2 regions of the Mycolicibacterium duvalii genome follow, and region 1 is predicted to be linked to the other one. Evidence: predicted binding sites of a transcription regulator. Region 1 holds the regulator's gene; the other holds the start of a gene.
The links. Region 1 encodes LexA, which represses DNA repair genes until DNA is damaged. Its sites were predicted from a motif close to CGAACANNTGTTCG; they were not measured.
Positions count from the first base shown of each region.

Region 2: the regulator LexA is predicted to act here: its motif matches at 1,748-1,761, upstream of G6N31_RS16590 (HNH endonuclease signature motif containing protein).

Region 1 covers NZ_AP022563.1:2,252,864-2,256,270, reverse strand. The annotation lists gene G6N31_RS10550 (LGFP repeat-containing protein) at 1-988, shown strand, start outside; gene lexA (transcriptional repressor LexA) at 1,019-1,738, opposite strand; gene G6N31_RS10540 (peptigoglycan-binding protein LysM) at 1,960-2,451, shown strand; gene nrdR (transcriptional regulator NrdR) at 2,569-3,033, shown strand; gene G6N31_RS10530 (PhzF family protein) at 3,049-3,407, opposite strand, start outside.
Region 2 covers NZ_AP022563.1:3,512,003-3,515,409, reverse strand. The annotation lists gene G6N31_RS16600 (acyl-CoA dehydrogenase family protein) at 1-67, opposite strand, end outside; gene G6N31_RS16595 (CoA-acylating methylmalonate-semialdehyde dehydrogenase) at 76-1,596, opposite strand; gene G6N31_RS16590 (HNH endonuclease signature motif containing protein) at 1,766-3,154, shown strand; gene G6N31_RS16585 (dTDP-4-dehydrorhamnose 3,5-epimerase family protein) at 3,106-3,407, opposite strand, start outside.

The DNA.
Region 1 (3,407 bases):
GTTCAGCAACGGCGCGATCTCCTATGACACCGCGAACCAGACGTTCACCGCCGAGCCGGGCAACCTCACCAGCCAACTGGCCGGCCTCGAAGTGCCCGGCCAGCAGAACCAGGGCGCGCCGGCGGCGACCCAGGCCGCACCCCAGGACGATGAAGGCACCGGTCTGCAGTGGTCGCCGTGGTGGCTGCTCGCCATCGTGGCGCTGCTGGGCCTGCTCGGCGTGGTCGCTTTCCTGATCATGCGCAACCGCGGCCGCACCGCCGACGAGTCGTTCGGCACCCCTGACGCCGGCTACGGAGACGGCGCAGAATACGACCGCCCGCGCGAATCCTTCGCCGAACCTGGCGCCGCGTCGTTCGCCGCGCCGGCCGACGGCGAAGACGAGTTGTTCGGCGATCGCTATGCACGCGAAGGTCTGACCGCGGTGTCGACGGCCACTCCGCCGGATGTGCCGACATCCTCGGCGATCTCGGAGGAGGTCGCGCCGACGCCGCTGAGCTTCTGGGGGGTGCCCACCGCCCCGCCGGCACCTGCGGAGCCCGAAGACTCCGACCTCGGAGAGGACGAGAACCCCGACGCGGTGGACACGGCGCCGACTCGCGTTCCGACCGCGAGGGAAGTCGACGGTCTCGACCACTACGGCGATTTCGACCAGGTGGGCGGTGATGAGGAGCCGGCCCTCGAAGCCGACAGAGAACCTCTGGTGGTCGCAGAGCACACGCCCGAACCGCTTGTCGAGAGAGACGCAATGATCGATACCGGCCGCCACGCTCGCATCGACGACGACGAGCCGACTCCGGGAGGGACAGCGGTGCACATGCCGCTGGACGACCCGCACCAAGTGCCCGACGGCTATCCGGTCAAAGCCGACACCCGCTCGGGGCTGTATTGGATCCCCGAGGACGCCGAGTACGCCGACGCGCCGGCTGAACTCTGGTTCGCCAGTGAGGAAATGGCGATCACCAACGGCTTCGTGCGGAGCCGCTGAACAGCGAACGCCCGCACGCGTCACCGGCGATCAGATTTTGCGGATGACCGTGACGACCTTGCCGAGGATCGCGGCATCATTGCCGGGAATCGGGTCGAAGACGGGGTTGTGCGGCATCAGCCAGACCTGACCGCGGGTGCGCTTGAAGGTCTTGACCGTAGCTTCCCCGTCGATCATCGCAGCGACGATGTCGCCGTTGTCGGCAACATTCTGTTGGCGCACCACCACCCAGTCGCCGTCACAGATCGCCGCGTCCACCATCGAGTCGCCGACGACCTTGAGCAGGAACAGCGAACCTTCTCCGACGAGTTCGCGGGGGAGGGGGAAGACATCCTCGACGGCTTCCTCGGCCAGGATCGGACCGCCCGCGGCGATCCGGCCGAGGACCGGCACGAAGGTCGGCTCGGGCAGCACATCGGAGCCGGTGACGTCGGTGGCGGCCACGGTGGCCGCAACGCCGTCTTCCAGGCCGCGCACGTCGACGGCACGCGGACGGTTGGGATCGCGCCGCAGGAAGCCCTTGCGCTCGAGCGTGCGCAGCTGATGGGCCACCGACGAAGTCGACGTCAGCCCCACCGCGTCCCCGATCTCGCGGATGCTGGGCGGGTAGCCGCGCGTGGTCACGGAGGCCCGGATCACCTCGAGGATGGTGCGCTGACGCTCGGTCAGACCTGAGCCCTTGTCCCGTCGTGCGCCCGCCGCGGCGGTGGTCGTACCGGAGCCGGCGGTGCTGTCGCTGTCGTCGCTCATAGGCCCGAATGTAGCCCACGATCCGCCGTTGATCAAACATGTGTTCGACCGCGTGTCCGCTTCTGGCCGTCGCGATCTGCGGGAGCGGACTTGTCGGTGCCGACCGCTAGCCTCTGCAACAGTTCGATCACACGTTCTATCAATCGAACGTGTGATCGACTAAAGTTCGAACACAGTAGCGAATGCCGGGTAGCGATCAACGATCGGAAGGTGGGGCGAAGATGACTGTCATCTACACATACGAGGCAGGCCGTACGGAACGCCGGACGGAACACGACGTGCCGCGCCAGCGTGCGCAGGCCCGGGCGGCTCGTCCGGTGCGGGTGCCGGGCAGCACTCGTCCGTCGGGTTCTGCGCGGCCGCGCGTGGCACCCATGCGCTACCGCGGCGCGGGGGTGAGCGTGTCGCGTGCGCCCCACCGTCGCCGTCCCATCACCCCGGCCACGACCGTCGTCCTGGCGCTGGTCGCCGCGGCCATCACGGTGTGGCTGGGGCTGGTCGCCGAGGCCGGCGGTGTGGTCGGCCGGGAGGCGGCGGTGCCCAGTCGACTGGCGGTGGTGCAGGTGCAGGCAGGCGAGTCGCTGCAGCACGTGGCTCGCAGGGTCGCGCCGGAGGCGCCGGTGTCCGAAGTGGTCGCGAAGATCCGCGAGCTCAACGCGCTCGATACGGTGGCTGTCGGAGCCGGGCAGACGCTGATCGCGCCGATCGCCTGATCGCCGATGTCGAAACGCCATGTGCCGATCGGGCTCGCGACGGGTCGTCGCACCCGCGCGCAGGTAGGCTCGAGGTCGTTCGAAGCGGTTGTCTGTCGAAGCGGCGAAGGAGCGGGCATGCACTGTCCTTTCTGCCGTCATCCTGACTCCCGCGTTGTCGACTCCCGAGAAACCGACGAGGGCCAGGCAATCCGTCGTCGCCGGTCGTGTCCGGAATGCGGTCGACGATTCACCACCGTCGAGACCGCCGTGCTGGCCGTCGTGAAGCGCAGCGGGGTGACCGAACCGTTCAGCCGCGAGAAGGTCATCAAGGGTGTGCGGCGCGCCTGCCAGGGTCGGCAGGTCGACGACGATGCGCTCAACAAGTTGGCGCAGCAGGTCGAGGACGCGGTCCGCGCCACCGGCTCGCCGGAGGTGCCCAGCCACGAGGTCGGCCTGGCCATCCTGGGTCCGCTACGGGATCTCGACGAGGTCGCGTACCTGCGCTTCGCGTCGGTGTACCGCTCGTTCTCCTCGGCCGAGGATTTCGAGCGGGAGATCGAGGCGCTGCGCGCCCACCGTGAGGTTTCGGCCCAGGCGTAGCGACCCCGTGGTGTGTCAGTCGATCTGGCGCGTCTCGTCCTCGACCACACGGCCGGCGACCAGCACCCAGCCGTCGGGACTCCACGTGGTGTGGATGACTGACCCCTGCCCCTGGACGATGGTCAGGTCGCGGCTGAGGTACTCGGTGATTCGCACCGCGGCCGCACCGGTGGCTTCGTCCTCGCGAATCCCCAGATGCGGAGCGAACATCCGTGCGCGGATGGTGTCCTTGGCTTCGTCGAGCCACGTCCACAGATAATGCTCGGCCTCGTCGCTGTACTCGTCGGGGTCGGCGTCGAGCAGTGCGTCGACGGTGGCGATGTCGTGAATCGCGAAGTCTGGGGCCCACGCCGCGCGCACGCTGACCGAGGTCA
Region 2 (3,407 bases), 1.3 Mb from region 1:
TCTCGGCGAATGCGGCGGCCGTCTCGGCGATGACGCGCTCGTCGTCGTCGAGGCCGAAATAATCCATTTGCCAGACTATTTCATGGTCGGGATGACGAACTCCGCGCCATCCTTGATGCCCGACGGCCACCGCTGGGTCACGGTCTTGGTCTTGGTGTAGAACAGGATCGAGTGCGGGCCGTGCTGGTTGAGGTCGCCGAAGCCGGACCGCTTCCAGCCGCCGAAGGTGTGGTAGGACACCGGAACCGGGATCGGCACATTGACGCCGACCATACCGACCTGCACGCGGGCCACGAAGTCGCGGGCGGCGTCACCGTCGCGGGTGAAGATCGCCACGCCGTTGCCGTATTCGTGCTCGGTGGGCAGCCGCAGTGCGTGTTCGTAGTCGTCGGCGCGCACGATGCACAACACCGGCCCGAAGATCTCGTCGGTGTAGATCGACATGTCGGTGGTGACGTGATCGAAGAGGGTGGGCCCGATGAAGTAGCCGCCCTCGAGGCTGTCGTCGTCGAAAGTCAGCTCGTCCGAACCGCGTTCGCGACCGTCGACCACGAGCTCGGCACCGGCTTCCACGCCCTGGGCGATGTAGTCCTTGACCCGGTTGAGCGCGGCCTCGGTGACCAGCGGTCCGTAATCGGCCTTCGGATCCAGGCTGTGGCCCACACGGAGTTGCTTGACCCGCTCGACCAAGCGGGCGCGCAGGCGGTTCGCCGTCTCTTTGCCGACCGGCACCGCGACGCTGATCGCCATGCAACGCTCACCCGCGCTGCCGTAGCCGGCGCCGATGAGTGCGTCGACGGCCTGATCGAGGTCGGCGTCGGGCATCACGATCATGTGGTTCTTCGCGCCGCCGAAGCACTGCGAGCGCTTGCCGTTGGCGGCGGCGGTGGAGTAGATGTACTGCGCGATGTCGGAGGAACCGACGAAGCCGACAGCCTGGATGTCGGGATGCGCGAGGATCGCGTCGACGGCCTCCTTGTCGCCGTGGACGACCTGGAACACGCCCGCCGGCAGACCGGCCTCGATGAACAGCTCGGCCAGCCGGACCGGAACCGACGGATCGCGCTCAGAAGGCTTGAGGATGAACGCGTTTCCACAGGCCAGCGCAGGCCCGGCTTTCCACAGCGGAATCATCGCCGGGAAGTTGAACGGCGTGACGCCGGCGACCACACCGAGCGGCTGCCGCATCGAGTAGACGTCGATACCGCCGCCGGCGCCTTCGGTGTACTCACCCTTGAGCAGGTGCGGGATCCCGATCGCGAACTCGATGACCTCGATGCCGCGCTGGATGTCGCCCTTGGAGTCGGCGACGGTCTTGCCGTGCTCCTTGCTCAACAGCTCCGCCAGCTCTTCGGTGTTGGCGTTGACCAACTCGATGAACTTCATCATCACGCGGGCGCGGCGCTGCGGATTCCACGCCGCCCACTCCTTCTGCGCCTCGACGGCCGACGCGACGGCGGTGTCGACGTCGGCTGCGCTGGCAAGCAGCACTTCGGCCTGCACGGTGCCGGTGCTCGGGTTCAGCACGTCGGCGGTGCGCGTCGACGAGAGGTCGCTGCGCTTGCCGTCGATGAAGTGGGGGATGCGTGTGGTCATGTTCAAGCCTTCTTCCGCGTGGATACTTGGATATCCTAGTAATGCGGCGCGGGCGTTCGCAAGGGCCGCTCTCGATCGGTTAACCCCAATTCCGGGTTCATCCCCAGACTGGCGTGATCTGCGTTGACGAGACTGCCCGACGCGCTCGGATCGAACTAGTGTTCGATTCATGGAAGGTTCAGTCGCGGCGGCTCTCGCGGCGTTGGCGGCCACGCGCGATGCCGTGAATGCGCTGGACCTGACTGCGTTGAGCCATACCGAACTCCTCGAGGTGATGGACGCGCTGGAGTCCGACTCCCGCCGCGCTCCGGTGCTGGCACATCGCGTCGTGACCCGGTTGTCGGCCGAGGCCAACCCGATGGAACTGGGTGCCACATCCTGGCCGAAGCTGCTGGCGTTCCGATTGCGGATCAGTGCTTCCGAGGCGCGTCAGCGCCTGGACGTCGCTGCCGAACTGTCCCCGCGCACGGCGATGACGGGTGAGGCGCTGGCTCCGGTCCTCGAACGCACCGCCGAGGCCCAGCGCCGCGGGCAGATCGGCGCCGAGCACGTCAAGGTGATCCGGCAATTCTTCGCCACCCTGCCGGATGCAGTCGACGCCGCGACCCGCATCGAAGCGGAGCGAACGCTGGCGGTCATCGCCGGACGGCAAGGTCCCGAAGGGCTGCGGAAAGCCGCGAATCGATTGCTCGCGCACTTACATCCGGACGGTGACTTCAGCGACGCGGAGAGGTCCCGCAAGCGTGGCGTGCACCTCGGACCCCAACGTCCGGATGGCATGAGCCGGATCAGTGGAGAACTCACGCCGGAGGCCAGGGCGGTGTACGAGGTGCTGTTCGCGAAGTTCTCCGCGCCCGGCATGTGCAATCCCGACGACGAATCACCGACGATCGATGGTGCGCCAGACGACGGGGTCGCAGCCAAGGATTCGCGGTCGCAATCGCAGCGCAACCACGACGCACTGTTGGCGATGGGCCGGATGTTGTTGTGCTCACCGAAACCGGGGCAACTCAACGGGCTACCGGTCACGGTGATCGTGTCGACCACGCTGCGCGATTTGGAATCGGGTGCGGGGCAGGCGGTCACCGGTGGTGGCTCGTTGCTGCCGATGCGCGACCTGATCCGGATGGCTGCGCACGCTCATCACTATCTGGCGGTGTTCGACGACCACACCGAGCAGGCGCTGTATCTCGGACGGACCCGGCGCTGTGCGAGCGCGGCGCAGCGAATCGTTCTGCACGCAAAGTACCGCGGCTGTACCCGTCCCGGATGCGACGCCTGCGGTTACCGCTGCCAGGCGCACCATGGCACGTCCGACTGGAAGCGCGGGGGCCGTACCGACATCGACGATCTGACGCTGGCCTGCGGGCCGGACAACCTCATGATCGAGAACACTGGGTGGACAACGGTGCAGCGCGCCGATGGCCGCACCGAATGGATTCCTCCGCCGAGTCTGGACACCGGGCAGGCGCGGGTGAACGATCTGCACCACCCGGAGCGGATGCTGCTCTACGCGGACGACCCGGACGACCCGGATGTCGGCGGGGCCGCGCCGTGACGCAGTTCGGCGACGAAGGCCTGCGCCTGTTCCCACGTCGGGAGCAGGCCGGCCGCGCGCGCCTCGTCGAGGGTGGGGGCAGCACGGTCGCGGTCGGACAGGATCAGCTCGCCGTCGTAGGGCCAGTCGATGTTCAGTGCCGGGTCCAGTGGGGTGACGTTGTGCTCCCGGGTCGGGTCGTAGGGCGCCGAGCACAGGTAGGTCACTGTGGACCGGTCTGCCAGCGCGAGGAACGCGTGGCCGAGGCCCTCGG